3 regions of the Rhizobium favelukesii genome follow, and region 2 is predicted to be linked to each of the others. Evidence: predicted binding sites of a transcription regulator. Region 2 holds the regulator's gene; each other region holds the start of a gene.

Region 1 (10,303 bases), on a different contig from region 2:
CCTGATCGCCTCGACTTCTTTGAATCCCGTGCCGACGCTTCCGACGTGGACGAGCTCATCACCACGATACGCGGCGAGCACCAACGAGCCGAAGCCGGCAAGGGATGCTGCCGACCTCTCATAGCCGACGATGAAGAAGGCCTCGCTCTGGATGCATTTGACCTTTACCCAATCGCCGGTCCGGCCCGAGCGATAGGGCCGGTCGAGGTGCTTGCCGACGATACCTTCCAGGCCGACGCGGCAGACATGCTCCAGCAGGACAGCTGGTTCGGCATCGAGTGTTTCAGATAGTCGAATGGCGCCGACCTGGTCATTCCCTGGGGCGTTTAACGTGTCCTCGAGAAGGTGTCGGCGCGAACGGTATTCGACACCGCGCAGATCATGCCCGTCCAGATAAACAAGATCGAAAGCGTAGAGGACGGCTTCGGAGGCACGGTTGCCAGCCTGTTTACCGGATGCGCCCAGCGATTGCTGCAGTAGCCCGAAATCCGGCCGCCCGTCTTCGTCGAGCACGACGGCTTCGCCATCGATGATCATCGTCGCCGGCCCGAGCGCTCGGGCGGCCTGCTCTATTGCCGGAAACCGATGCGTCCAGTCATGGCCGCCACGCGTGAGGATCCGGATCCCCTGCGGCTCGATATGAACGGCGAGGCGATAGCCATCCCATTTCAGCTCCCAGCTCCACTCGTTTCCCTTTGGGGGATGGGACTTCAGTTGCGCCAGCGCAGGCTCGACACGCTCGGGCATTGGATCGAACAGCAGCTGTGGTTGAGCTGGATTGCGCTTGCCGCGCGGCCGGGAACGGATCGGGGCCTCGGTGTCGCGAAGGAGGGGTTTTGATCTCGGAGGCTTCGGCATCCCGACAGTTCAGCAGAAAAATCTTAAAGGCACTGTGACGATGCCGACTTGTCCCCGCAATCCACACAAAGGGATTAGCGCTCGCAAACGCTCAAAAAAAATCCGCGGGCCGCTATTCGGCTGATTCCCTTCGGTATTCTGCCGATTTCTAATGTTCAGGATAATATTCCCATCCCTCCGGTTGCTTGACTCTTCAAATGGCTCGGAACAGAAAGAGAACATCCGCATTTTGCCTGACATGATGTCGGCCGCCAACACGACCTTGAAGGGAGCCGTGAACGATGACTGCTGCCCGTCAAAGGGTGATCTCTGAACTGCGCGAGCGGATTGCATCGGTGGAAGGCGTGTCAGCCAGAATGGCTGGCTGTCTCTCCTTCGGCGTGCCGGAGATCGATGCGGTCTTGCCCGGAGGTGGTCTGGCCCATGGCGCCCTGCACGAGTTTGCAGGCGGCGGGTCGGGCACGGTGGATGGTGCGGCAGCGGCGCTCTGTGCCGCAGGCATCGCGGCCCGCACCAAAGGCCCGATCGTCTGGTGCCTGACGCGCCCCGATCTGTTCTTTCCTGCGCTCGCTGAGGTCGGCCTCCATGCCGATCGGGTGATCTTTGTCGAATCCGACAGGGAGGAGGACGTTCTGGCAAACATGGAGGAAGGGCTGTCCTTTGGCGGGCTCGGCGCAGTCGTCGGTGAACTCGTTCGCCTGCCGATGATCAGCTCGCGCCGGCTGCAGCTGGCGGCTGAGCGAACGGGCACGATGGCGCTTGCCGTCCGGCGTTGGCGGCGACAGACGGAGGCCAATGACTTCGGGCAGCCGACGGCATCGACCACGCGGTGGCGGGTGAGCGTCATGCCGTCGGAGGAATTGCCAGTGCCGGGTGTGGGGAGAGCCCAATGGTTGCTGGAATTGATGCGCGTGAAGGCGGGTGAATGTGCTGAGTTTCTCGTGAGGGCGTGCGATGACAAGGGTCGTCTCGATCTATCTTCCGGATCTGCCGACGGATCGCATTCGTCGCGCCGATCCGTCTATTCCGCCTGAACAGGCGATTGCCGTGATCGCGAGAAGCGGCTCCAAACGCTGGGTGTCGGCCGCCGACGCGGCCGCCAGAAAAGCCGGCGTTCATGTCGGCATGCCGGCGGCCAAAGCACAGGCGCTGTTTCGCGGCCTGATGCTGGTCGATGCGGATCCTGCAATGGATGCCGCAGCACTCGAACGCATTACGCTCTGGGCGCTGACGCTCTATTCGCCGATCGTCGCGGTCGATGGGATTGATGGGATCGTCATGGACACAGAGGGTGCCGATCACCTGCAAGGCGGCGAGCTGCCGATGGTGACGAAGATCGCCAATCAGTTCCTGGCAAAAAAACTCACGCCCCGTGTCGCGATCGCCGACACCTGGGGAGCAGCACACGCCTGCGCCCGCGCCATCAGCCGCGAAACGGTGATCGTGCCTTCAGGTGAGACCGTCCGCGCCGTCGAAAGACTGCCGATATCGTTGCTGCGCCTTCCCGGGAAAGTCGTCAGCGATCTGCGCACGCTTGGTTTCCAGACAATCGGCGAATTGGCCAACACGCCGCGCGCGCCGCTGACGCTTCGTTTCGGTCCGGAGATTGGCCGGCGGCTCGACCAGATATTCGGCCGCATCTGCGAACCCATCAATCCGATCCGCACCGCCGAGCTCGTCGAGGTGAGCCGCGCCTTTGCCGAACCGATCGGTGCTGCCGAAACCATCAACAAATATGTCGGCCGGCTGGTCGTGCAACTGATCGAGGAGCTCCAAAGGCGTGGCCTTGGCGTCCGCCGCGCCGACCTGATCGTCGAAAAGGTTGACGGTTCGCGGCAGGCGATCCGCGCCGGCACGGTGAAGCCGGTGCGCGATGTCGCCTGGCTGACGAAGCTGTTTCGCGACCGGACGGAAAAGATCGAGCCCGGTTTCGGGATCGAGAAGCTGACCCTAGTTGCGGTCATGGCTGAGCCGCTGGAGGAGCGCCAGAAATCCTCCTCGCTGGTCGAGGAGGAAGTGAAGGACGTGACGCCGCTGATCGATATCTACGGCAACCGTGGGCAACGTGTTTATCGGGTGGCACCGGTTGCCTCCGACGTGCCCGAGCGCTCCGTCCAGCGCATCAGTCCTGCTGCCGATCCGGTCGAGGTCACGTGGGTCAGCCATTGGCGCCGGCCGGTCCGGCTGCTGGCCCGTCCGGAGCTGATCGAGGCCATCGCCTTGCTGCCGGACCGGCCGCCGGTCTCGATCACCTGGCGCGGCAAGCGGCGGAAGGTCAAGCGCGCCGACGGTCCGGAACGGATCTTTGGCGAGTGGTGGCGGCGCGACGCGGAGATGGAGGCGGTGCGGGATTATTTCGTCATCGAAGACGAGGCTGGCGAGCGTCTCTGGGTGTTTCGCTCCGGTGATGGCATCGATCCCGAAACCGGAAGCCATCGCTGGTTCGTGCATGGGATCTTCGCATGAGCTATGCCGAGCTGCAGGTCACGACCCATTTTTCCTTCCTGCGCGGTGCAAGCTCGGCGCAGGAACTGTTCGAGACCGCCAAGGCCCTCGGCATCGAAGCACTCGGCGTCGTTGACCGCAATTCGCTTGCCGGAATCGTTAGGGCACTCGAAGCATCCCGTGCCACGGGATTACGTCTCGTTGTCGGTTGCCGGCTCGATCTGCAAGATGGCATGTCGTTGCTGGTCTATCCCACCGACCGGGCTGCCTATTCCCGGCTGACCCGCCTCATCACGCTCGGCAAGTCGCGCGGTGGCAAGAACAACTGTATCCTGCACTGGGACGACGTCGTCGCATACAATGACGGCATGATCGGCATTCTTGTGCCGGATCTGCCGGATGACGCCTGCGCGATCCAGCTGCGCAAGATGGCCGAGCTGTTTGGGGATCGCGCCTATGTATCGCTTTGTCTGCGGCGCCGGCAGAACGACCAGCTGCGGCTGCATGAGATTTCCAATCTCGCTGCGCGGTTCAAGGTGAAGACGGTCGTCACCAATGACGTCCTCTTCCATGAGCCAGGTCGCCGGCAGTTGCAGGACATCGTCACCTGCATTCGGACCCGCACCACGATCGACGAGGTCGGCTTCGAGCGCGAGCGCCACGCCGATCGCTACCTGAAGCCGCCGGAAGAAATGGAGCGCCTGTTTCCGCGATACCGGCAAGCCCTCGCGCGAACCCTGGAGATTGTCCGTCGGTGCACTTTCTCGCTCGAGGAACTCACCTACCAATATCCGGAGGAGGCGATCGTGCCGGGCAAGGATGCCCAGGCCTCGCTGGAGCACTATGTCTGGCAATGCGCGCCCGATCGCTATCCGGAAGGCCTACCGCCCGATGTGTTGAAGGTCGTGCGGCACGAGCTCGATCTCATCCGCACCATGAAATACGCGCCCTATTTTCTGACGGTCTTCTCGATCGTGCGCTATGCGCGGTCTCAAGATATCCTCTGCCAGGGGAGGGGGTCTGCCGCCAACAGCGCCGTCTGCTACATCCTCGGCATCACCAGTATCGATCCCTCGACCAACGATCTTCTATTCGAACGCTTCGTGAGCCAGGAGCGCGACGAGCCGCCGGATATCGACGTTGATTTCGAGCACGAGCGGCGCGAAGAGGTGATCCAGTGGATCTACCAGACATGGGGTAATCGCGGCGCGACCGTCCCAGGCCAGTCTATAAATTACGGATGGCAAGGGTGGTTGCCCCCGATAAGATGGAAATACGGGCTCTCGATTGGTACCGGGCCCAAACACCAAATGGAGGCAACCATGGACCGATATATAGGGCTCGACGTTTCGTTGAAAGATACCGCCATCTCGATCCGAGAAGACGGGAAGCGGATATGGCGCGGGAAGTGCCCTTCGGACCCAAAACTTTTGGCGCAGATGATCCGCAAGCACGCGCCAAACGCCAAGCGCGTCGTATTCGAGACGGGGCCGCTGTCGACGTGGTTCTATCATGCGCTGACGGCCGAAGGGGTTCCGGCAATCTGCATTGAAGCGCGGCACGCGCAAAAGGTCTTGAACGAGACGCTCAACAAGACCGATGCCAATAATGCGGATGGCTTGGCGCAACTGGCCGAAGCCGGCTTCTACAAGGCGGTCCGGGTAAAAGCGTTCGACAGCATGCTGACGCGCACGCTGGTGACGGCCCGCAATCAGCTTTTGAGCATCTCAACCCAGCTCAGCAACCAGATCCGCGGCCTGATGAAGACGTTCGGTCTGATCGTCCCCAAAGGAACAGGTCGGGTGTTTGATAGCAATGTAAGAGAGTTTTTGGATGGGAATGACGGCCTGGCATGGATCATATTGCCTCTGCTTGAGGCGTGGCGCGACATACGCAAGCGCGCGGCCGATCTTGATCGCCAGTTGCTCGTAGCGGCGCGGAAAAGCCAGGCGACGAAGCTGTTGATGACGATCCCGGGGATCGGCGCTGTCACCGCCGTCTCCTATGTCGCCGCGATTGAAGATCCAGACAACTTCCGAACGTCGCGCTCGGTTGGCGCCTGGCTCGGGCTGACAACGCGGCGCTACCAGTCAGGCGAAGTCGATTATGACGGCCACATCTCGCGAAGAGGTGACCACCGTCTGCGGGGACTGCTTTATGAAGCGGCGACTGTGATCCTTACGAGAACCAGTGCCAGGAACGAGAGCAGTCTCAAGAGCTGGGGGCTTAAACTGCGTGAGCGGTTGGGCTTCAAGCGCGCTGCGGTGGCGATCGCCCGTAAGCTTGCGGTCATCATGCACAGCATGCTCAAGACGGGAGAAGTGTTCAACGCATTGGCTGGCGCCACCGCATAAGCGAAGTGCCAGCCTTCTAACTCAGCGCGTCAAACCCGATTTGAGGCACTGAGCGTCCCTGCTGCGGACGTGGATTGGATCATTCCGTTGAGTTGGGCTGCAGCTCGTTCGAGACTGCGCACCAGACATAGGAAGGTCCACCCTGCGAAGACCCATTGTGCGGCGACATTTCGGCAGGACACCAAGCGCGGTCCACTTCAGTGCCATCTCCATCTCTCCTGTAACGTTTAGCGACCGGGAAGGTACAAGGCTGGCTAAGATTCCTGCAAACGCGCGATGCGGGCCGTCCACAGAAACTCGGGCTAGAAGGTCTTCGGCATTGCAAGTCAATAGCGGCGGCCAGGTTACCCGCCCTTGCGGAAATCGGCGTTTCCCTCTGGCGGCCCCCTCCCCGATGCAGTATCGAGGCGCGTTCGCGCTAGGCAAGCGTCAGGCCAGCGACGCTCGCTATCGCGAGCGAAGAAGGAGCATCGCATGAAGACAGTCTACACCATCGGCTACGAGGGCACCGACATCGAGCGTTTCGTGAAGACGCTGACCGCCGTCGGAATCGAAGCGGTAGCAGATGTCCGGGCAGTTCCCCTGTCACGCAAGAAGGGATTCTCCAAGAACGCTTTGCGGGAGCATCTTGAAAAAGCCGGCATCAAGTATCTCGCGATGCAGCAGCTTGGCGATCCGAAAGAAGGCCGTGAAGCGGCGAAGGCGGGCGACTACGATCGGTTCCGCTCGATCTATTCCGGGCATGTTGACCTTCCCGAAGTAGCCGCGGCAATTGAAGAGCTCGCGACCGCCTCCGAGGAGCAGGCGGTCTGCCTCCTCTGCTTCGAACGCGATCCGAAAACCTGCCACCGATTCATAGTCGGCGAACGCATGGGCGCTTTCGGATACGAGATGACGCATCTCTTCGGCGACGATCCTGCACGGTACATCCGAAACCAGGACCGGCTTCCGAAGCGGTCGTAGCTCTTTAGCTATAGCAGCAGCCCCTGGGCAAGATGTGGCGGATAGATGAGGCTGATGATCAACCACTGGTCCTGAAACCGGTGCTGGTTGCCCATGAGAAACATCAGGTCCTTCGCTGGAATCTTATTTTCGAGTTGGTCCCGGAAGTATTTTTCCCAGTCGGCTCCATGGGAGCGATGACAGTTCAAATAGAGAGCACCCACCTCCCAGTCCACAAGCTTGTGCCTGAACATTTTCGCGCCTGGACCTTCGCCGCACTGGTAGCGGTAGTAAAAGTCGAAGGGAAGCTTCTGCAGGGTCCTGATCGATGGCTTGTCTTCATCATCGAAGAGACCGCCCTGCTTTTGCTCTTGCACTAGCTTCGCCAGTTCCTCTTCGGTCCATTCGGGATTCGAGACTGGCTCGATATCCAGACCAAGGATCCGCGCCGGCTTCAACATGGCGAGCGACATACCGCTGGCCCGCTGCTCGGCATCTATCTTATCGAAATGATCGTAGACATGGATGGGCGAGATCAGGTGTCTTCGTTCGGCCCAATCCTTGCCCGGCTGAACGACGGCTTCGCCTTCGATCGTGTCGACCTTGATGGTCAAGCTTTCCTGCCGATGATCTTTGCGCGCTTTTTCAACCTTCGCACGGATCCACTGCCACTTCTTGAACTGTTGACCCGTGGCAATAAGACGAAAAGGAACCGGGAAGAGGCGGACCAGCTTGCCACTCTCGTCCATCCCAGCAACACACGTCGTCTCCGCATACTTTCCGCTCGGCGACGGGTAGGTCTTGCAGAGAATAAGAATTCGAGCATCGACGACGGCCATGGATCTCTCCGGGGCGAATCAACCCAGCTTGAAGGAGTTGCGCAATAGCGCCTGTAGCCAGTGCATTGGTCAATCCTGCGTTGCTTCGATCTGAGCTAGAACGCACAACCTTGTGTCTATGCGCCCGTGGCCACGCCCAACCGCGTAGGCTTTTTTGTTTGACGAGATCGATTAAGAAGGAGACGGCCTCGGCCCTCTTATCGAAGCGATGGTCATCGACTGGCCCCGATCCGCCCCAACGATGCGTCAAGGAGGCTCCGCCAAAAAGACTGGGAGTCTTCGACGGCTTGAGGGAATATGTCTCGGACGACCAGGCAGCAGCCTGAAGCGGAACGCCCCCGCCGGGCGCAGTCGGTCCCCGCTTCCGCTGACCGGCGCTATGCTAAGCCTCCTGCGGCTGCGCTACTTCCGGCAGTGCCGTGTTGAGAATTCCCGAAATCCCGGCCGAGCGGCCGTCGCTATGCTGATTTCTCCGATGTTCTACATTTTTTGTCCCGGATCTCGGCCTAACGCCGGTTGACCCGGGCCGGCTATGGCTTCGAGCGCAGTGGCGCCGCGGATATTCCACGGAAGCGAGTATTTCTCGATCAATCCGTGCTCAAGGCCCGCACTTCCGTTGACCGGCAGGCCATTCCATTCGAGATCCGGAGGCATGGCTATGAAGATCTCAATGGCCTCAGGGCCTGACAGCTCTGCCATGATGATGGCTTCGAGGCGCTGGTTGGTTCGCTGCGAGATCCCCGGGCGCCCATATGAATAGAGCCTGCCCGCGAGCCCTTTTGTTGCGACGCCGACATAGAGCGCGACGCCGGCTTTTACGAAGGCATAGACACCCTTGGACTTCGGCGCAGGCGTTTCGACAGCAAGGCTGTCCCCCGAGATGATCCAGCGTCCGACCCGTGTAAAGCCGCCGCTGATCAGGATGTCGGTCGTGAGCGCGGGTTTGCTTTGTGGGCGCGTTTCCGGTCGATCGATGGGGGACGGCTTGGTCGCCGCTTCCAACGTCCGACGCGGACCGGCATTGATGACATTGTAGGCATGCTGATAGCGATCCCCAATCGAGCAGCGATGTCCGCCGCCTTCAGGCCACCCGCCGCTAATGAGCGTATCTGATCTGCTTTTGTCATGTCAGTTCCTGTTAAGGCCCATTTCCCGGCTCTGCAGCTTGTCCTTCCAGCGTCGTTCGAGCTCCCCGAGGTCCGCGGTCGTCGCGGTCGAGCCGACCGTTTCGAGGATCGATAGCTGGTAGTAGCTGGGGTCGCGACTCTTAAGCCCGACATTACCGCCGTGGCCCGTTGCAAAGTATTCGCGCCACTTGCCGATGAAGCCGTCGACACCCGACGCCATGCCGACATATTGCTCGCGCGTTCTCGGGCAGGTCAGAAGATAGATGCCCCTCGTCGCAGACAGAGGTGCCTGCCAGGTCGCGGGAAGGCTCTCGATATCGGAGAGATTGGCGATAAAGGCCGCAAAGCCGGGGAATGGAGGATCGCCTAGAGTTCGCCGCAGTTCGATTAGGCGCTTCGCCTTACCGTCACCGCGCTGGATCCAGGACCTATAGCTATCGCCCCAGTCGATCCAGAGCCGGCCGGCGTATTCGGAAAGCGAAGGCAGGCGATCAACTTCGTAAACGTTGCAGCTTCCGGCGGGCTCTATGCCGCCGGTGATCGGGTGCTGGCGATCGGCCGGCAATGGGCCGAGAAGCCGGGCTGCGTATAGCCCAACGAACAACGTTTCCCGCTCGGGAACGCCGACGAAAGAGGCCCAGTAGGTCGCGCGCAGTTTCGGCTCACTGGCGAAGGATTGGGTCGCCTGGTATGCCTCGAAGCGTTCGCGATGGTCACGCCATAAAGCATAGGGTGTCGGGAACCCGGCATGCCGGTTGTCCTGATGTCGAAGCAGCCGGACCGTGCTTCGTTCAATTCCCGCCAGGTCCAACATGTTTCCGAATGCCAGCATTGTTCGCCCTCACCTCCTCCATGACATGGCTTATCGTCGAGCGGTTTGCAAACACATGCGTGTGCATACACGCCTCTCCCTTTCGTCTGTGAAGGACATCCGCAAATGTCCCGAATGTCTGGCTTGTACGCGGCTGAGTGTCCAACTCCATTCGAATTCGGCTGTGGCTGGGCGGCACCATTCGGAAGCACGCCAAACCCGCTCTCTTGCGATGGCGTCCTGGCCCAGATCCGGATCTTCCACGATCAACCCGCAAGGGGTCCGCTAGCAAGCTGCGGCCACTCGGGCTGCACCCTCGCGGTGATCGCGCCCGTCCCAGGGCCTTTTGAGGAGCCATCGAGCGGGAATTGGCCCGCTCCCAAATGGAGCCTCTCACATGTCGCACGATCTTTCTCTCGCACAGTCCCACGCCTTCCAGCTCTCCCGCGACCTGATGGTCCCCGTCACCGTCTTCGAAGTCGACGGGGAGTATGGCGTCCTGCCCTCTGACGAGATCGACGCCGATGATGACCTTTCGGTCATCCATGAATTTCATCCGTGGCCGGCTCACTGAGCCGGCAATTGCCGTTCCGAGTGCCGCTGGCGACCTATCGGCGGCAAGGGAAGCTTCGCCGCGGGCGGTGCAACCTTGCACCTTGCTTCCCGCGCCCTTGCCCCCTCTGCTCTTCGCGGCGGCTGGAAGATGTCCCGCCGATCATGCGGGGAGTTAAATTGAGGAACGATCGCAGGCGATCGGAAAATCATGAAAAGAGAAGAAATCGAGAAACTACGCGAGGCGGTGAGTTGTGCTGCCGTCCTCGAACAGGCTGGGTTCGCGGTCGATGTGAAGGAAAGCACGCGCCGGGCGGTGAAGTTTCGTCGCGGAGCGGAAATCATCATCGTCACCCACGAAGGTCGCGGCTGGTT
Region 2 (10,303 bases):
CAGCGAGCCGATCTGGTTGACCTTGACGAGGATCGAGTTGGCAACACCCATGCGGATGCCGTCACGAAGACGGGCTGAGTTGGTAACGAAGAGATCGTCGCCGACCAGCTGAACCTTCTTCCCAGCCAGATCCGTCAGAGCCTTCCAGCCGTCCCAATCGTCTTCGGCCATGCCGTCTTCGATCGAGATGATCGGGTACTGGGCCGCGAGCTGAGCAAGATATTCGGCCATGGCGCCCGATTCCAGCGTCCGGCCTTCACCTTCGAGAACGTACTTGCCGTCCTTAAAGAATTCCGTCGAGGCGCAGTCAAGGCCGAGGCTGATGTCGTCGCCCGGCTTGTAGCCGGCTTTCTCAATCGACTTCATGATGAAGTCGAGGGCTTCAGGCGCGCTCTTCAAGCCCGGCGCGAAGCCACCTTCGTCGCCGACGTTGGTGTTGTGACCTTGAGCTGACAATTCCTTCTTAAGGACGTGGAAGACTTCCGAGCCCATGCGAACGGCTTCACGGATGGAATCGGCGCCGACCGGCAGGATCATGAATTCCTGGAAGTCGATTGGGTTGTCGGCATGCGCACCACCGTTGATGATGTTCATCATCGGAACCGGCAGGAGGTGGGCGCTGGCGCCGCCGACGTAGCGGTAGAGCGGCAGGCCGGAAGCCTGTGCTGCCGCCTTGGCAACGGCGAGCGAGACGCCGAGGATGGCGTTGGCGCCAAGACGCGCCTTGTTCGGCGTGCCGTCCAGCTCGATCATGATGTTGTCGATCTGGATCTGGTTTTCGGCGTCGATACCACCGATCGCGTCGAAGATCTCCGTGTTGGCGGCTTCGACGGCCTTTTCAACACCCTTGCCGAGATAGCGCTTGCCGCCATCGCGCACTTCGACTGCTTCGTGAGCACCGGTCGAAGCGCCCGACGGCACCGCCGCGCGGCCCATGCTGCCATCTTCGAGATAGACATCGACTTCGACGGTCGGGTTACCACGGCTGTCGAGAATCTCGCGGGCGATAATGTCGGTAATTGCGGTCATCGGCTCTTCCTGCTCGAGGGTGGATAAATCGTTCGAAGCCTGTTTAATCGAAGGCACGCAAATTACAATGCCACACCGACGACACACGGCATGTCACGACCTATCGCGCGAATATGTCAGGCTTTTGAAGAGGCTTGCCCCTCCATCTTTCTGCTGCCCTGCTCCAGTGTTTCGAAACTACAGGTTTTAAAAAACAAGTCACAGTATTCGATGTGGTTGCACATTTATCGATCGGTAACCAATCAATAGTACAATTAATCCTCAATAAGGAAATACTGCCTGTCCGCCGGCAAGTAGTATTGCATGATGCACTTCCTTGTGCGGTTCAAACCCGCCTGCTTAGGGCTTTTAAGTTCCCTCCAAATCCCAAGCCATTTCAATAAACAACACCTGTTCACTATTAAAATTTACGGGGCGCCGGATGAAACTCAATATTGCTCGCAGCCTTGCCATCTTCGCGGCCGTCGTCACCGCGGGATTGATCACTTCGATCGGCATACAGAATTACGCCTTCAACAAGCTGCGGGTGAACGGCGAAATGTATAAGCAGATCGTCTACGGCAAGGATCTCGTCGCCGATATCCTGCCGCCGCCTCTCTACATCGTCGAATCCTACATGCTTGCACTTGAGGCGGTGCAGCGTCCTGAAGTCGCGCGGAAGAATATCGAGCGCATCCAGACTGTCCTGAAGCCCGCCTATGAGGATCGCCGCAAATATTGGTCGGAAACGGCGCTCAGCGCCGATCTCAAGGAAAAACTCCTGAACGACGTCCTCGTCAAAGGCGACGTCTTCTGGAAGGTGATGGCGGAAGAACTCGCCCCGGCCATTCTCAAGAACGACGCTGCCGTCATCCCGGCGGCCTTCGAGAAGCTTTCAACGAATTTCCATATTCATGAAGAGGCCGTCAACAAGCTCGTGGACATGGCGAACGCCTTCCTTGCTGCTGCCGAAAAGGATGCTGCCGAACAAACCCGCATCCTTTCCACGATCACACTTGCGGCAGCCGCTGTCTCGTTTTGCCTGTTGCTCGGCGGCCTCTATGCCTTCCGTCGACGCGCTATCGTGCCGCTCTCGGCGATGCGCGACTATATGGCGATCCTTGCCGGTGGCGATTATTCGAAGGAAGTGCCCTTCAGCCGCCGCGCCGACGAGATCGGCGCGATGGCGCGCGCCGTCACCGTCTTCCGTCAATCTGCCGAAGAGCGAAACAATATCCGCGAGCGCCAAGATGCTGAACGCCGGGTGCAGGCACAGCGTGATGCGGTGCTTGCCGCGACCAAGGCAGAAGAGGAAGCCGCCCGCGAGCGCGTCATTGCAAGCCTGAGCCGCGGTCTGGAGCGCCTTTCCGGCGGCGACCTCACTGTCCAGCTCAGCGAACCCTTCGAAGCCGCCTACGAAAAGCTGCGCCACGAGTTCAACTCGAGCATCCGCACGCTTTTCGGCGCAATGAAGGAAATCTCGGCCGTCACGAATACGGTAAGGACCGGCTCGAGCGAAATCGCCTCGAGCACGGATGATCTGGCCCGGCGAACGGAGCATCAGGCCGCCTCGCTGGAGCAGGCAGCCTCCGCGCTCGACCAGATCACCGTCACCGTCAAGAACTCATCGGAACGGGCCAATGAAGCGAACGCGGTGATGACGGCGACGAAGGAAAGCGCCAGCTACTCGGCAACCGTCGTGCACGAGGCGGTGGCCGCGATGGAGAAGATCGAGACATCATCCGCGCAGATCGGCGAGATCATCAACGTCATCGACGAAATCGCCTTCCAGACCAACCTCCTCGCGCTCAATGCCGGTGTGGAGGCCGCCCGTGCAGGTGAGGCCGGAAAAGGCTTTGCCGTCGTTGCGCAGGAAGTGCGCGACCTTGCCGGTCGCTCCGCCAATCTGGCGAAAGAAATCAAACAGTTGATCGAGAGGTCTTCCAGCCAGGTTTCAGCAGGCGTTGGCCTCGTCAACCGCACAGGCGAAGCGCTCAGCAATATCGATCAGCAGGTTCTGATGGTCACTGCGCTGATCGAGGGGATCGTGCGTTCTTCCTCCGAACAAACCACCGCGCTCCTGGAAGTCAACGCCGCGGTCAACACGATGGACAGCGTCACGCAGCAGAACGCGGCGATGGTCGAGCAAACCAGCGCCGCCTGCCGAGAGCTCGGCGCCGAGGCAGTGCACCTCAATCACCTGCTGTCTCGTTTCCGTCTCGACGATACGGACAACTCCGTGACCAAGGGATATCCCTCCCACAAACGGATGGCGCTTGCCGGTTGACGGCCGGCACTTTCTGCAGGTTTCAGGCCGCCTTGGCGATCACGTCGAAAGCCAGCAGCTTTTCGAGTAGCCGCGGCATATCCTTCAGGCGAACCATGTTCGGCCCGTCGGACGGCGCATTGTCAGGGTCTTCGTGTGTTTCGATGAAGACGCCGGCGACGCCAACGGCAACGGCTGCCCGTGCCAGCGTCTCCACGAATTCGCGCTGGCCGCCGGTTGAGCCGCCCTGCCCGCCTGGCTGCTGCACCGAATGCGTGGCGTCAAAGATCACGGGAGCGCCCATCGCCGCCATGATCGGCAGCGAACGCATGTCCGAAACCAGCGTGTTGTAGCCGAAGGAGGCGCCACGCTCGCACAGCAGGATATTGGGGTTGCCGGTCGAGTTCAGCTTGTTGAGGACATTCTTCATGTCCCAAGGAGCAAGGAACTGGCCCTTCTTGACGTTGATGGTGCGGCCGGTCTTGGCGGCAGCGACCAGCAGGTCGGTCTGGCGGCTGAGGAAGGCCGGGATCTGCAGGATGTCGACGACGGTCGCCACCTCGGCGCACTGCTCCTCGGTGTGGATGTCAGTCAGGACCGGAAAGCCGTATTCCTTCTTGAGGTCTGCAAAGACCTCAAGCGCCGTTTCGAGGCCGATCCCACGCTGAGCCGACAGCGAGGTGCGGTTCGCCTTGTCGAAGGAGGACTTGTAGACGAGGCCGAGACCAAGCTTGTCGCAGAGTTCCTTTAGCACGCCCGCGACCATGAAGGCATGGTCACGGCTCTCCATCTGGCAGGGCCCAGCAATCAGCGACAGCTGGCCGGCATTGGAAAAGGTGACGCAGCCGGCGCCTTCGCCAACCACGACTTCGGACTTTGTCTGGCTCATCGTTTCTCCTCAAAGGCGAAGAGCGCGCCCTGCCCGGGAGCCGCCTTCACCAGAATTCGATTGTTTTTGCGCGTGTAGGTCATCCCGTTAGCAGCCAAATGCGCTTCTGTCACGGCGAGATCGCCAACCTTGAAGACGATGGCGATGCCGCGCAAGCCGCGATCGGTGGACGCTGCAGGAAGGTCGAAATAGGCATACAATCCATCGGGGGATAGAACGCTGATCCTGGCATTCGGAGCGGCGACGCTCACGCCGAAGGCGTCGTTGACAATCCCCGGGCCGTGCGCCGCTGCGCGCACGAATGATCCGAACGCCTTCGGATCTGGCGAAACCAGAGCGATCTCTGCAATCCCATGGACGCCGTTCGCGTGCACTTGCAGCGCTTTTCGATCGGCCGGCAGCGGATTGACGCGTTGACACGTGAAAAAGAAGAAATCCGGAGCCCGCAGATCCACCGCGAAAGCGAGCTTGAACGCGGCTGTGGCCTCCGAGCCATCGGGCATCTTCATCGGTCGCTCGAACTGTAGCATCTCGCCGCCATTGATCCTTTCGGAAAGGAACCGGGCGTGGTCGCGATCGGCATCTGCGGTCGCGAAGACCACGGCAGAGAATCCATCGTCCCCGCATCGAAACCGAAAGGCGCGGTCACGCGCGGTGAAGACATTCCCTTTCTTCGCCGACGCCTCGTGCAGTTCCGCGCTGGCGACCCCCAGGGGCTCTAGGTAAGTTTCGTCGGAGAAGAATATGCAGGCGTTCTCTGTTCCAAACGGATGCCGGGCATCGGGCGCGATGGTGAACCCAAGTTTTCCGAGACGTTCGCGCGCGAGTCCAATATTGGAGACCGGCAGCACGATGTGGTCCAGCGGATGTGCTTCGCTCATAGCAAACTCTCCGGAATTTGCGAAGATGTGCGCCGGGTCGCAGGACAATGCAACCCCCTTCGGCGCTTTCAGTCAAATGAACTGAGAAAACTGAACAAGTTGCGGGCAAGTTTTACGAAAATTTAGGCACTTGCGGAACACATATGGAACATATAGTGTCTGTTCTGGCTTTGTTTCACGACTCTGGGGTTCAACTTCGATGCTGACGCGTAAACAACAGGAGCTTCTTCTCTTCATTCACGAGCGAATGAAGGAGTCCGGTGTCCCCCCTTCTTTCGATGAAATGAAAGATGCCTTGGACCTCGCGTCGAAGTCAGGCATTCACCGGCTGATTACAGCGCTCGAAGAACGTGGCTTCATTCGCCGACTGCCGAATCGGGCCCGCGCCCTGGAGGTCATCAAGCTTCCGGAGGCATATAACCCGAGCTTGCAACCACGCCGCGGCTTTTCGCCGAGCGTCATCGAAGGCAGCCTCGGCAAACCGCAGCTTGTTGCGCCGCCGAAGCCGGCAGCACATGCCGACAACGGCAATTCCGCCTCGGTACCGGTTATGGGACGGATCGCCGCCGGCGTGCCGATTTCGGCAATCCAGAACAATACTCACGACATCACCGTTCCGGCCGACATGCTTGGCCCGGGCGAGCACTATGCGCTTGAGGTCAAGGGCGACTCGATGATCGAAGCCGGCATTTTCGATGGCGACACGGTGATCATTCGCAATGGCAGCACCGCAAATCCCGGCGACATCGTTGTCGCGCTCGTCGATGACGAAGAAGCGACCCTCAAGCGCTTCCGCCGGAAGGGCGCCTCCATTGCGCTCGAGGCCGCGAACCCGGCTTATGAAACGCGTATTTTTGGACCCGACCGCGTCAAGGTTCAGGGCAAGCTCGTCGGGCTCATTCGTCGTTATCATTGACGACAGGCGGCTCACCGTCAAACGTGCCGCTTCGCCAGTTGTATGCCCAATGCCGCATCCAGGGGCGGTCAAGCGTGGTAGTAGGCGGTGACACGATGGTGTTCCCTGTTCGTCTTTGCGTATCTCGGCGGCGCCAGAGCCGCGACGCAGGATTTCTCCGGTGAATAGCAGTGCGTCCGGCCGGCATTCGGTCGCACGCAGGCGAGCGGGCGTCACGACGATATCGGCGGTATCGCGCGCAGCGCCGAAGTAAGCAGGGTTTTCGACGATTGTCAGAACGTAGCTGCTATCGTGCGTGGCGGTGCACCAGGCGTTTTCAGGGAAACAAGGCGGTCTTCAGCGCCCGTCGCAGAGGCCTGCCGCAACGTATTGCGGGCATTGCGCAATTCCTCAGCCGAGAGTCTTTGAGCTTGGCCTTCGCTGTCCGCCGCCGGACAGGGGTGATATTGCATCGCCGAGGTGGAATTGATGCAGTGCCAGCGGTCACGGCGATCCCCTTCCCGACGCTCAACGCAGCCCGTGATCGTCGTGATTATACGCGCGTCCAATATGACGGTCGCCCTACTCCGTGCTTCGAACTGGGCGGAAAGCGTTCCCACGACACCAATACGCCCGCCAGCGCAAGATTTCGGATCAGTCGGCGGCGCCCCGGGGACTGCGGCCGGTGCAATCAGGGCGAACGCAACAAACCATGCCCCCAGGCGGATCATTGGCGGGTCACTTGCGAGCTCAAACCAGAGGACGGCGTCGGCCCGAGGAAGACCGGAGAAAATACGAAGAACCGCCCATGATCCATCTCCGTCGCCACAGCGCGACGAAAACACGAAGAGCAGCCGGGCGGCGCGGTCGTAAACCACGTTGCCCAGGAGACGAGTGATTGCGTGCTGAAGGCGCGCGGAGGCTTCTAAGCAGATTGAGCCCGAAGAAAAGAACGCTCTGCCATGCGAGCAAGCGCATCCGCGCCGAGGGGCCTGCCTCACAAAGTGGCTTCAACCCCGGCATGCATCTGCGCCCAAAAACAGCCGCCCTTGCAACCACAATGCAAGTTCTTCAGGCTTCAGGCAACAATAATCGATTGAAATCCGAAGGAGAATCGGAAGCCAGAAAAGCCAAGGATAATCATCAGCTTCTGCTATGCGCAGGGCTCATCGCAGGAGTGCCCAAAAGTTGATACTGCGATGCACAAAATGGCGTCACGGGAACTTGGCATTAGGCGCGCGATCATATAGCTATCGTCGACGACGCTTAACCCTATGGCGCTTTTATGGCGCCAACCGCCAGTTTGGAGGATCAGAATGACGGAACAAAGCGCAACACTGAAAATCGGTGATAAATCAGTCGATCTCGCCGTCAAGAGCGGCACGATCGGCCCTGACGTCATTGATATCGGCGCCCTGTACAAGCACACGGCTTCCTTCACGTACGATCCTGGTTTTACCTCGACCGCATCCTGTGAATCGAAAATCACCTACATCGATGGTGATGCCGGCGTACTGCTACATCGCGGTTATCCGATCGAGCAACTTGCCGAGCATGGCGACTTCCTCGAGGTCTGCTACCTGCTCCTCTATGGCGAACTGCCGACCGCTGCGCAGAAGAAGGATTTCGACTATCGCGTCACGCATCACACGATGGTGCATGAGCAGATGAGTCGGTTCTTCACGGGCTTCCGCCGCGATGCGCATCCGATGGCCGTCATGTGCGGCTGCGTCGGTGCATTGTCGGCCTTCTACCACGACTCCACCGACATCACGGATCCGCATCAGCGCATGGTCGCAAGCCTGCGCATGATCGCCAAGATGCCGACACTTGCGGCCATGGCCTACAAGTATCACGTCGGCCAGCCCTTCGTTTACCCGAAGAACGATCTCGACTACGCCTCGAACTTCCTGCGCATGTGCTTTGCTGTTCCGTGCGAAGAATATGTCGTCAATCCGGTGCTGTCCCGCGCCATGGACCGCATCTTCATCCTGCACGCCGACCACGAGCAGAATGCATCGACCTCGACGGTCCGCCTCGCCGGCTCATCGGGCGCAAACCCGTTCGCCTGCATCGCCGCCGGCATTGCCTGCCTCTGGGGCCCGGCTCACGGCGGCGCCAATGAAGCAGCGCTGAACATGCTGACCGAGATCGGCACCGTCGACCGTATTCCCGAATACATAGCCCGCGCCAAGGACAAGAACGATCCGTTCCGTCTCATGGGCTTCGGTCATCGCGTCTACAAGAACTACGATCCGCGCGCCAAGATCATGCAGAAGACGACACACGAGGTTCTCGGCGAACTCGGCGTCAAGGACGACCCTTTGCTCGAGGTAGCAATGGAACTGGAGCGTATCGCTCTCACTGATGAATACTTCATCGAAAAGAAGCTCTATCCGAATATCGACTTCTACTCCGGCATCACGCTCAAGGCTCTGGGCTTCCCCACGACCATGTTCACCGTGCTGTTTGCTCTGGCCCGCACGGTCGGCTGGATTGCACAGTGGAACGAGATGATCGAAGACCCGGAGCAGCGTATCGGCCGTCCGCGCCAGCTCTACATCGGCGAGCCACAGCGCGATTACCTGCCGGTCTCCAAGCGCTAAACCGCGACAGCAGACAGCAAAGAGCCCGGTCAGAAATGGCCGGGCTTTTTCTTTTGAAGGACGTCGAGAACGATCTCAGCCGCGTATTCTCCCGGCGGCTTTTCGGTCTGCATCCTCTGCCAGAGGGTGTCAAACCCCTCCATCATCGCCTGTCGCGGCAAGGTGTCTGCCGAAAGCTTCTCCATCCAGCGTGCAAAGCTGCCGCCTCGGACGACTTCATTGATATATTCGGGCACGACAGTGTAGTCCGTGATCAGGTTCGGAAGGGCCGCGCTCCACGTCTTGATCTTGCTGGTCATGAGCTTGATGATCCAGTCGGTCTTGTAGGCCGAAATGCAGGGAACACCGGTCAGCGCGAGCTCCAGCACGACAGTCCCGGACGCGGCCATGGCCGCATCCGCTTCAGCGAATGCCTGCCACTTCGCCTCCACCCCCGTCAGGATCTCCGGCTTGGTCGTCCAATCCTTGACGAGATCACGGATCATGGATTCGCGTCGTGGCATGGTCGGCAAAACGAAGCGCACGTCACCGTTGCGCGCCACCAGCTCGCTCACGGCATCGCCAAAATGCGGCAGCAGCTTCATGATCTCCGACGAACGCGAACCGGGCAGCAACATCACCGTCTTGCGGTCGGTTTCACTTCGCGGTTTCGTCTGCGCCCGCTGGCGTCGTGCGTCCACCAGGTTCGGATCGGCGGTCAAACGGTGACCAACGTAGATTGTCGGCGGACCACCCAGCTTGCGCATCACTTCCGGCTCGAATGGCAAGACTGCCAGCACCTGGTCGACGTACGAGAGCATGCGCTGCGCGCGGTATTCCTTCCACGCCCATACGCTTGGACAGACATAATTGACGACGGGCAGTTCAGGCAGCGCCGCGCGCACGCGCTTGGCGACCCTATGGGTGAAATCGGGACTGTCGACGATAATAAGCACATCCGGCTTTGCCGCGATGATCGCCGCCGCCGTCTCTCGAATGCGTCGAACCAGCCGCGGCAGGTTCGAAAGCACTTGCGTGATGCCCATGACCGACAGTTCGGAGAAATCGAAAAGCGAGCGCAGGCCCTGCGCGTCCAGCCCCTCGCCGCCGACGCCGATCAGCTCCACGCGACCTTGATACTGCTGCTTTAGGGCCGCGACCAGGTCCGCGCCCAGAAGATCGCCCGAAACCTCCCCAACGACGATAGCAACTTTTAGCGAAGCCTCGCTCACACTAACCCCCAGGATGGCAATCCCCTATCCAGTCCGCACACGAAAATACCAGCCTCATCCGCGGCCTTGATGACAGCGTCACGCTCAAGGATCAGCGAGCGGCCCGCTTCAACGGTCACGCCGGCCAGTCCCGCCTGGCGCAGGTTCTCGATCGTCGAAATACCGATCGATGGCAGGTCGGCGCGGATATCCTGCTGAGGCTTGCAGAGTTTCACGAGCACTCCGCGCCGGCGCGCGGAAATTCGCCCGGCCGACCGCAGGTTCGCGACACGCTCCAGCATGCTGTCCGTGCCTTCCACACCTTCGAGCGCAACGATGCGGCCGCCGACTGAAACCGACCCCTGACCAACGTCCAGCCTACCGAGCGCATCGGCCGCTTCGGCTGCACGTATTATGTCCTTCGTGTCGTCGGCGCTTGGCTGCACGGCGCCCAATGGACCGACCGATGCAAGCAGATCCGGTGCGATCTCGTGCGCGCCGACGACCCGGCGTCCATTCTCTTCAATCAAGGTGATTACCATGCGCAGCACCGTATCGTCGCCGCCAG
Region 3 (10,303 bases), 2.0 Mb from region 2:
TCGCGCATCGCCCGCGTGCTGCGCGACCACGATCTCGTCGCCAAGCTGCGTGCGACCGACTCTGCTTCGGCGATTTATGCCTTCCTCAACGAGGAGCAGACCTCGAACGCAGCTTGAGCATTCAATATTCCAGAAAAAAGGCGCCTGATTGTTCAGGCGCCTTTTTTCGTTTCAAGCCATCGGACTCGGCTTAGAACTCTTCCCAGTTGTCCTGGGCGAGCGCGGCCGAACCGTGCGCCTGAGGAACCGCGCGGCGTGGTGGTGGTGCGGCTGCCGGGCGATAGGCTGGTGCCGCGCTCGGCGCGCGCATCTGCTGAGCCGTGGAGCGCAGCGCCGAAGCGTGGCCCATGCCGGATACGCGGAAGCGCGTCACGAGTTGCTTCAGAGTCTGGGCTTCATCGTTGAGCGTGACGCTGGCGGCCGTCGTCTCCTCGACCATGGCGGCGTTCTGCTGGGTAACCTGGTCCATCTGGTTCATGGCCTGGTTGATCTCCTTCAGGCCAATCGTCTGTTCGCTGGCTGATGCCGAGATCTGGCGGATAAGGCCATTGATGCCCATGACCTGCTCGGAGATCTTGTGCAGCGTATCGCCGGCGCGACCGACCAGATCCACGCCTTCCTTGACCTGCACGGCCGAGGTGTTGATGAGCGTCTTGATCTCTTTGGCGGGCATTGGCGGAACGCTGTGCCAGCTCACGGACTTCCTGTGCGACAACGGCGAAGCCCTTGCCGGCTTCACCGGCACGCGCTGCTTCGACGCCGGCATTCAGCGCCAGCAGGTTGGTCTGGAAGGCGATCTCGTCGATGACGCCGATGATACGCGAGACCTCGGTGGACGACTGCTCGATGCCCTGCATCGAAGCGATCGCCTTGCGCACCACTTCGCCCGACTTTTCCGCATCCTCGCAGGCGAGGTTGACGTTGTCGGCAGCTGTGCGGGCGTTCTCCGCGCTGGAATTGACCTGCGCGGTGAGCTCGTTGAGGGCCGCTGCGGTCTCTTCCAGGCTTGCTGCCTGCTGCTCGGTGCGCTTGGCGAGATCGGAGGCGCTGCCACTGATTTCGCTCGTGCCCGAGCCGATGTTCACGACGCTGAGGTTCATCGTGTTGATGGTTTCTTCGAGGCTTTCCAGCGCCGCGTTGAAATCCTGCTTCAGCTTGGCGTATTCGCCCGGGAAGTCCTCGGTGATGCGGTGGCCGAGATTGCCTTGTGACAGCTCCGACAGGCCGGAGCCGACGATCGAGACGATGTGACGCTGCAACGTAATCGACTGATGCCGCCCGGTTTCCGACCGACCGCGCTCGGCTTCGGCTGCATCACGCTGGCTGTTTGCCTCGGCTTGAAGGCGCTGCGTGTCGGCGAGCGCAAAGCGGAAGCCTTCAAGGGCCTTGGCCACGGAGCCGATCTCGTCGGCGCGATCCTGACCGGCGACCGGCTGTTCGTAGCGGCCGTCGCTGAGCGCCTTGACGCTGGCAACGAGACTGCCGATCGGGCGCTGAACGAGGGAGCGGACGGCGAGATAGAGCGCGAGCATGACGGCTGCGAGCACGAGGATGCCGGCGGCGACCATCATGAAGGTCTGATCCTGAACGGGCGCGTTGATGGCCGTGTGCGGCACGTCGACGAGGATGACCCAGGTCGTGTTCACATCGGGCAGGGCGAAGGGATAGACGACGCGGTCGAACGGCTCGTAGCCGTCAAAGGTCAGATTTTTGACGACCGATGGCTGCAGGGTCGAGAGCGCGCTCTTCACCGCATCCGCGCCTTCGCCGTCATAGTCCTTCATGGAAAGCTCGGCGATTGGCGCGACGATCCATTTGCCGGTCTCTGAGAGCAGCGTGACGCGGCCAGAGCCGAAGGGATGAAGTGTCGAGAGCTTGTCCCGGAGCGACTTCAGGGAGATATCGACGCCACTGACGCCGATCAGCTTGCCGCCCGACATGACCGGGTAGGCAATCGAGGTCATGGCCGTATTCTCGCCGGTCGTCGTCTCGGCATAAGGCGGCGACAGCGCGCCCTTCTTGCTTTCCGCGGCGAGCGCGTACCAGGCAGCCTTGTAGTCGGAATCGAAGGTCGAGAAGGTGAAGCCGCCGTCCTTGCTCTTCGTCCAGTACGGGTTGAAGGTGCCATCCTTGGCGGCGCCGAAATCGACCTTGCCGGCCATCGAAGGCGACTGGCCGTCGAAGGCGTTCGGCTCTTCGGCAAACCAACTGCCGAAGGCGAACTGGTTGCGCTCGACGTTTGCCTTCAGCATGTCTAAAACGGCCTTGCGGTCGAGATACTTCCCTTCCTGACCGCGGCCGATGGTGCCGGCCATTGAGCGTGCGGCCCCTGCCAATTCGCCAACGGAGGAGGCGACCTCGTTGGCGATCGCCTTCGCCTCCAGATCGGCCTGATCCATGGTGAGCGTCTGGACACGGTTGCGCGTCTCACCGATGAGGAAGAAGTTCGAAACGAGGAGGACGAGGGCGATGGCAATGCCGGTAATGAGGATAAGCTTGGCTGCAAGCGACTTCATGCGAAAGATGAACATGGATTCCTCGGGGAGCAAGGATGTGCCGAACGGGGCATTCATCGGCACAGGGGACGAAGGCGTCGCCCCCTCATGGAGCAGCCGTTACAGAGGCCGGCCCCTGAGAGGGGTCCGGTGATGGCTGGAACATCGCCGGAAATCTCTTAAATTTGAATGAAATCCAAAGAAAATCGAAGGTATCCGCGCCAAGCGGCCCAAGCATGCCGCCGTGAGAATTGCTTTATAGCTTGTTTGCGACTTCGGCGCTGGACGGTATCGATGGCTGTGCACCTTGCTTGAGGCAGGCGAGCGAACCCGCGATCGCTGCTCGGCGTAGCGATGCCTCGAAATCGAGCCCTTCGTCGAGGCTTGCGGCGAAGTAGCCACAGAAGGTGTCGCCGGCGCCGACCGTATCGACCGGCTCGATCTTCAGCCCCTTGGCGCGCGAGATGCCGCCATCGCGGATTGCGATGACCCCGTCTGCACCGAGCGTCACGATCAGGGTTTGCCCGGTTTCGGCATTCAGACGCTTCAGCGCGGCCTCGCGATCGTCGGACCCCATGGTTTCCTGGCCGGCAAGGCGCTCGAACTCTGTTTCATTCGCAATCACGATGTCGGCAAGACGGCCGAGGCGTGCAGCGTCGTCGATCAGCGGCGCAAGGTTGAGCACCGTCGTGACCCCCTTCGCCCGGGCGCCGGCCAACGCGCGCTCCACGGCCGGAACCGGCACCTCGAGCTGCAGCATCAGAATGTCGCCTTTGTTCATCGCTGATATCGCTGCGTCGGCGTCGGCTGGTGTCACCGTGCCGTTCGCACCGGGCACCACCGCAATCATGTTCTCGCCGTCGCCGCCGACGAGGATCAGTGCGGTTCCGGTCGGCTCGTCGGCCTGCTTGACGGTTTCAAGCCCCGTGCCGGCCTCCTTCAGCAATGCGAGCGCCGCCTCGGCAAAGCCGTCCCGACCGACGGCCCCTGCCATGTGAACGGCGCGCCCGGCGCGTCGCGCGGCAAGCGCCTGGTTGGCGCCCTTGCCGCCCGCCGCCGTCGAGAATCCATTGCCGGCGACCGTTTCGCCGGGTTTAGGCAAGCGCGCAGTGGTGGCGATGAGGTCCATATTGATAGAGCCGAAAACTGTGATCATGGGTGTCCCGTCCAATGCTTTCTTGGGCGCGACACTGCCCGAAGGCCTTACTCGTCGTCAACCACCCTGAGCTTGAGAAGCCCACTGCGGCTGTCGACGGATTTCGGCGCGGCGTCATTGTCTCGTGCCGTGGTCTTGCTGTTGCTGTTGTCACCGCCCTCGAACTCCAGAGCCTCGATCTTCACTCCACGCTTGTTCAGCTTGTCGGCGGACGTGACGATCATGTCGACGTCCTTCTGCGCCAAAGCGAAATGCCCCTGCAGCTTGCGGACGCGCTCGTCGAGGCGACCGAGATCGTCCATCAGGTTTGCGACTTCACCCTGGATGACGTGTGCCTGGGCCCGCATCCGTTGATCCTTTAGGACGGCCTGAATGACCTGGATGGAGAGCATCAGCAGCGAAGGTGACACGATGACGATTCGCGATCGGTGCGCCTTCTGCACGACTGCTTCGAAATTCTCGTGGATCTCGGCGAAGATCGATTCAGACGGCACGAACATGAAGGCCGTGTCCTGCGTCTCTCCCTGGATCAGGTATTTCTCAGAGATATCGCGGATATGCGTTTCCATGTCGCGACGGAACTGCTGCGAGGCGACCTTGGCTCCATCCGGTCCGCCCGCGTCTCGGATCGCGTTCCAGGCTTCAAGCGGGAATTTCGCATCGATCACCAGGGGCGGCGCGCCGTTGGGCATCCGGATGGTGCAGTCGGGACGCGAGCCGTTGGACAGCGTTTGCTGGAATCCATAGGCGCCCATCGGCAGGCCATCGGCGACAATCGTCTCCATGCGCGATTGGCCGAAAGCGCCGCGTGTCTGTTTATTGGAAAGGATCGCTTGCAGGCCGACGACGTCCTTCGCCAGCGTTTGTATGTTGTTTTGGGCAGCATCGATGACGGCGAGACGCTCCTGCAGCCGTTGTAGGTTCTCGTGCGTCGACTTGGTCTGTTCGGTGATCGTCGTGCTGACGCGCTGCGACATTCCGTCCAGGCGCTGGTTGATCGCCTGGTTCAGCTCAGATTGCCTCGAGCCGAACACTTCGGCCATCGTCGACATGCGCCCGTGCATTTCCGCCTGGATCTTCAAAAGCTCGGCCATGCGCGCATCCGCCTCGGCGGCGCGGAAGCTCGCCACCTCTGCCTGCTCTCTTCGCACCTGCCCGCTGTGGGCGACAAGGACGATCAAAAGCAGGATCAGCGCGGCAATTGCGCCTCCGGCGAGCGCCAGCATGGCGGGGCTTATCTGCGACAGGGCGAGGAGAAGCGACTCAGCGTTGGTGTTCATGCTTGCAACAATAGCAAACTCAAATGAGATATCTAGATCAAAACGTGAACATCCCACAGGCGTGGCGGCAGGCGAGATGACCGGAGAGAACAAACGACGGCTGACGAATCGTAAGCGCATTTAACCATTGCTCAACCATATTGCGCAAAAGCTCTGCTCAAATTTCCTTTCAGCATCAATCGCAAAGCAGAGACATCATGACCAGCCAGCAGTCGGACAGCGCGCTCAAGCAACGCCTCGATTTCATCGAGTTGGATGATGGAGCCCGTACGGCGCTGCGCGAGATGCGCCCGGCAATCTCGGAGCTGCTCGGCGGCGCCCTCGACAAGTTCTACGCGAAGCTGGCGAAGACATCGGGGGTTGCGAACTTCTTTGCCGACAAGGCACATATGGGACACGCCAAGAAGCGTCAGGAAGAGCATTGGGCCAAACTGGCGGGCGGCAACTTCGACGAAAGCTACGTGAAGGGCGTGGTCGCGGTTGGCAAGACACACGCCCGCATCGGCCTCGAGCCGCGCTGGTACATCGGCGGCTATGCCTTGCTGATGAGCGAACTCGTGAAGGGCCTGATGGCCAAGCAGTGGCCCTCGATGTTTGCCAAGCAGCAGGGCAAGGTTCTGGCCGAGAAGCTTGCCGCCGTTATCAAGGCGGCGATGTTGGATATGGATTACTCGATCTCGGTTTACCTCGAAGCGCTTGAAGAGAGGCGCCGCAAGCTGGAGGAAGAGAGGGCGAAAGCCGAACAGGATCAGGCAATTGCGCTCGACCATCTTCGCCGCGGCCTGGAGGCCCTCTCGAACGGCGACCTCGAGGCGACCCTACCTCCTGACCTCCCTGGCAACTTCAGGGCGATGGCCGATGATTATAACCGCGCGGTTGCGGCTCTTCGCACCTCCTTCGCCTCGGTGCGGGCAACCTCTGGTGAAATCCTGAGGGGTACGGACGTGATCGCCAAGGCCACAGATGACCTTGCCGTGCGCACGGCCCAGCAAGCCGCCGGCGTCGAGGAAAGCTCGGCGGCGCTGCAGCAGCTCTCGGTCAGCGTCGGTCAGACAGCCGCAAACGCCGAAAAGGCGTCCGGCGCTGTTCGCGAGACGCAACAGAAGGCCAAGAATTCGGGCGAGCTCGTCACCAGCGCCGTTTCAGCGATGGCCGGCATCGAAAAATCGTCGACTGAGATCGCGAAGATCATCGGCGTGATCGATGAGATTGCGTTCCAAACCAATCTGCTGGCGCTGAATGCCGGCGTTGAAGCTGCGCGTGCTGGCGATGCGGGCAAGGGTTTTGCCGTCGTGGCGCAGGAGGTTCGCCAGCTCGCACAGCGCACGGCAGACGCGGCCAAGGCGATCAAGAATCTGATCTCGGAAAGCTCGACACAGGTGAACGAAGGGGTGGACATTGTCAGCAGCACCGGAGAGGCACTAAACGACATGATCAACCGCATCGATATCATCAACCGCTTCGTTGCCGATATCGCCGCTGCCGCACGCGATCAGGCAACCGGGGTTGACGAGGTCAGCGTCGCCATCCGCAACATGGACACGATCACGCAGCAGAACTCAGGAATGGTGGAGAACACCTCTTCCGAGACTCGGCGCCTGCGCGGCGAAGTCGACAATCTGATCGCGCTGCTGCAGCGCTTCCGTACCGGCGTCGAGCATCGTTCGCTGGCCGTTCCGCGCCGCGCCGCCCGATAGGAACGCGGCGAAATTCCGGGCTGGGGCGTAAAAAAGCGCTCCACCTGCCTGCCGGATAATTCCATCCTGGAAAAAGATGCGTTATGGGAACGCCATGACCATCAAGCCACTCATCATTCTTCCCGATCCGCTGCTTCGTCAGGTTTCCAAGCCGATCGAGCGCGTCGATGCCGATTTTCAGCGCCTTGCCGACGACATGCTTGAAACCATGTACGATGCGCCGGGTATCGGCCTTGCTGCCATCCAGATCGGCGTGCCGCGCCGCATGCTGGTCATTGATGTTTCCCGCGAAGGCGAAGAGAAGCAACCGCTGGTTTTCGTCAACCCAGACGTCGTCGCCTCTTCCGATGAACGTTCGGTGTATGAGGAGGGATGCCTCTCCATTCCCGACTATTACGCTGAAGTCGAGCGACCTGCGACCGTGACGGTCAAGTACCTCGACCGCGACGGCAAGGAGCAGATGGTGGAGGCCGACGGCTTGCTCGCCACCTGCCTGCAGCACGAGATCGACCACTTGAACGGCGTGCTTTTCATCGACCACATTTCCCGTCTGAAGCGCGACATGGTCGTCAAGAAGTTCACCAAGGCGGCGAAGTCGACGAAGGCTCTCTAACCCGGACGTCCGTCGGTGCGGCCCTGCTTGCGAGGCGCGCCGATCCGACGAAGGCGGGCAAATGCATGGCGCCCCGCGGGCCAGCAATGTCGCGGGCAGGTGCCTGAAGGGGCTTGATCTCAAGCTCGTAAACCCGTTTGAAGACGGCTGACCGGAAACATGGCGAGATAGAAATGTCGCTTCGCATCATCTTCATGGGTACGCCCGAATTTTCTGTCCCGACCCTGCGACAGCTGGTCGACGCCGGGCACACGATCCTCGCCGTCTACACCCAACCGCCAAGGCCAGGCGGACGGCGCGGGCTGGACCTGCAGAAGTCGCCGGTGCAGCAGGCGGCCGAACTGCTCGCCATTCCGGTCTTTACCCCGGTGAATTTCAAGGATCCGGAAGAACGCGAGCGCTTCAGGGCCCATGATGCGGACGTCGCTGTGGTCGTTGCCTATGGCCTGCTGCTGCCGGAGGCGATCCTGACCGGCACGCGCTACGGCTGCTACAATGGTCATGCCTCGCTACTGCCGCGTTGGCGGGGAGCCGCCCCGATCCAGCGGGCAATCATGGCCGGCGACGAAAAGACCGGCATGATGGTGATGAAGATGGACAAAGGCCTGGATACCGGGCCAGTGGCTCTCACCAGCGAAGTCGAGATCGGTGCCAACATGACGGCCGGAGAGTTGCACGACAAGCTGATGCATCTCGGTGCCAAGGCGATGGCGGAGGCGATGGTCAAGCTCGAGATGGGCGATCTTCCCCTGACGCCGCAGCCGTCGGACGGCGTGCTCTACGCCGCCAAGATCGACAAGGGTGAGACGCGGATCGACTTCTCCAAGGATTTTGCCGAAGTCCATAATCACATTCGCAGTCTGGCACCGTTTCCCGGCGCATGGTTCGAAGTTGCAATCGGCGGCAAGCCTGAGCGGGTGAAGGTGCTGGCCTCGGAGCTTGCGCAAGGCAGCGGCAGCGCCGGTGAACTGCTGACAGACGATCTGGTCGTTGCCTGCGAAACCGGCGCCGTTCGCCTGACCAAATTGCAAAAGGCTGGTGGCAAGCCGTTGCTGGCTGCCGACTTCCTGCGTGGAACGCCACTTGCATCAGGTACGAGGCTCCCTTGATGCACCGCTACCGCATGATCGTCGAATATGACGGTGGTCCTTACGTCGGCTGGCAGCGGCAGGAAAACGGGCCGTCCGTCCAGGGTGCGATCGAGAAGGCGATCCGATCGGCGAGCGGTGAGACGGTGTCGATCCGTGGGGCAGGCCGCACCGATTCCGGTGTTCATGCCACGGGTCAGGTGGTTCACGCCGATCTCGCCAGGGAATGGTCGGGCTTCAAGCTTCAGAACGCGCTCAACGCCCATCTCAAGCTGGCCGGCGAGCGCGTCGCGATCATCAGCGTGGAAGCGGCGAGTGAGTTCTTCGACGCACGGTTCTCGGCGCTGCGGCGCCACTATCTCTATCGCATCATCAGCCGCCGGGCGCCGCTGGCGCTTGAGGCCGGCAAGGCATGGTGGGTGCCGAAGACCCTTGATCACAAGGCCATGCATGCCGCCGCGCAGACACTTGTCGGCAAGCACGATTTCTCCACGTTCCGCTCCGCCCATTGCCAGGCCAACAGCCCGATCCGCACACTCGATCGGCTGGACGTGACAAGAAGCGGCGAACTGATCGAGATCCGCGCGACGGCCCAAAGCTTCCTGCACAACCAGATCCGGTCATTTGCGGGAACACTGAAGCTCGCCGGTGAGGGCAAATGGACGCCGAACGATGTCCGCGCTGCGTTGGATGCCCGCGACCGCAAGGCTTGTGGCCCCGTTGCGCCGCCCGACGGGCTCTATTTCATGCAGGTCGACTATCCAGACGTCATCACCGACCGCCACCGCTGGCTGGAGGGCAGCGATGACGGTGACGATCTATCATGACCTGGCCTACCGGGCTTGATAGATGGCCGTGCCGATATCGAATGGGAAGGCGCCGAACAACCCTTCGAGCGCCGTGTTCGTAAGCGCCACCACCGTCAGGCTCCTTTCCGGATCGATGAACCACGAGTGGCCGTAGACGCCGCCCCACTGGATCGCTCCCCGCGCCAGCGGCAGCCCGGCGCGGTCGGGATCGGTGACAACAGCCCAGCCGTAGCCGAAACCCAGCCCGGGTCGTTGAAGCCCGGTCAGGCCGTTCGTCTGGTCGCGGATCATCGCGGAAACGGTGCTCGCATCAAGCAGCGGCGCTCCGCCGCGTCTTATGGTTTCCAGTATGGCGAGGATATCGCCGGCTGTGCCTGCCATGCCGCCGCTGGCGGAATGATAGATATCGGGATCGAAGATGCGCCCCGGCGAATAGCCGAACACACCGGAAGGGGTAATGATCGAATCCTCCCATCCCATCGGCTCGGGTTGTGGCGCTGCATTCTTGTAGGGGACGGCAAGGCGGCCGCGGTCGGTTACATGAAACGCAGTGTCGGAAAGTCCAAGCGGCTTCGTGACGAGCGCGGCGACTGCCTCGCCTAGCGGCGCGCTGGTCTCCTTCTCGATGATGCCACCGAGAACATCCATCGAGATCGAATAGCGCCAGCCCTTGCCGGGCTCGTAGAGCAACGGTTCGGTTGCAAGACGGCGAAGCTCTTCTTCGAGCGCGATGCTGGGGTGTCTGCCCGCGATATCGGCGCCGTCGGGCTTCCGCTTGTTTGCATCCCCATTGAAGCCGTCGCCGAGACCTGCCGTATGCGTCAACAGATGATGGATGGTGATGACGGGTGCTGATCCGTCCGCCAGCGGGGGATAGAAATAGGGCAGCCAGCGGGCGACGGGATCGGCCGGATTGATGCGCCCCTGCTCGACAAGCCGCATGGCGGCGATGGCGACTATCGGCTTGGTCACCGAAGAAAGCCGGAAGATCGTGTCTGTGCTCATCGGCTGGCCGCTCTCCCGGTCCGCCATGCCGGCGGCACGGCTGTAGACAACGCGGCCCTCCCGCGCGACCAGGACGACGGTGCCGACGAGCCGCTTCTCGTCCAGCGCGGAGTCGATTGCGCTGTCGAGTAGCCGCGTCATTTTCGGGTCTGGCCTGACG

The links. Region 2 encodes LexA, which represses DNA repair genes until DNA is damaged. Its sites were predicted from a motif close to TGTTCNNNNTGTGTTCNG; they were not measured.
Region 1: the regulator LexA is predicted to act here: its motif matches at 1,062-1,079, upstream of LPU83_RS59670 (ImuA family protein).
Region 3: the regulator LexA is predicted to act here: its motif matches at 4,965-4,982, upstream of LPU83_RS40710 (DNA recombination protein RmuC).

Annotation. Positions count from the first base shown of each region.
Region 1 is NZ_HG916853.1:100,051-110,353, forward strand. Features, by position in the region: gene ligD (non-homologous end-joining DNA ligase) at 1-858, opposite strand, end outside; gene LPU83_RS59670 (ImuA family protein) at 1,140-1,892, shown strand; gene LPU83_RS59675 (Y-family DNA polymerase) at 1,813-3,324, shown strand; partial or broken gene LPU83_RS59680 (PHP domain-containing protein) at 3,321-4,448, shown strand; gene LPU83_RS59685 (IS110 family RNA-guided transposase) at 4,626-5,657, shown strand; gene LPU83_RS59690 (DUF488 domain-containing protein) at 6,132-6,620, shown strand; gene LPU83_RS59695 (hypothetical protein) at 6,629-7,438, opposite strand; gene LPU83_RS59700 (GIY-YIG nuclease family protein) at 7,919-8,440, opposite strand; gene LPU83_RS59705 (GIY-YIG nuclease family protein) at 8,567-9,397, opposite strand; gene LPU83_RS73190 (hypothetical protein) at 9,774-9,950, shown strand; gene LPU83_RS59710 (DUF3991 and toprim domain-containing protein) at 10,140-10,303, shown strand, end outside.
Region 2 is NZ_HG916852.1:2,497,997-2,508,299, forward strand. Features, by position in the region: gene eno (phosphopyruvate hydratase) at 1-1,029, opposite strand, end outside; gene LPU83_RS50990 (methyl-accepting chemotaxis protein) at 1,451-3,295, shown strand; gene kdsA (3-deoxy-8-phosphooctulonate synthase) at 3,318-4,163, opposite strand; gene LPU83_RS51000 (VOC family protein) at 4,160-5,044, opposite strand; gene lexA (transcriptional repressor LexA) at 5,244-5,960, shown strand; gene LPU83_RS51010 (hypothetical protein) at 6,838-7,131, shown strand; gene gltA (citrate synthase) at 7,256-8,545, shown strand; gene lpxB (lipid-A-disaccharide synthase) at 8,575-9,756, opposite strand; gene LPU83_RS51025 (LpxI family protein) at 9,753-10,303, opposite strand, start outside.
Region 3 is NZ_HG916852.1:484,299-494,601, forward strand. Features, by position in the region: gene ptsN (PTS IIA-like nitrogen regulatory protein PtsN) at 1-117, shown strand, start outside; partial or broken gene LPU83_RS40700 (methyl-accepting chemotaxis protein) at 191-2,531, opposite strand; gene LPU83_RS40705 (ribokinase) at 2,752-3,651, opposite strand; gene LPU83_RS40710 (DNA recombination protein RmuC) at 3,699-4,931, opposite strand; gene LPU83_RS40715 (globin-coupled sensor protein) at 5,129-6,628, shown strand; gene def (peptide deformylase) at 6,723-7,241, shown strand; gene fmt (methionyl-tRNA formyltransferase) at 7,415-8,350, shown strand; gene truA (tRNA pseudouridine(38-40) synthase TruA) at 8,350-9,156, shown strand; gene LPU83_RS40735 (serine hydrolase domain-containing protein) at 9,163-10,303, opposite strand, start outside.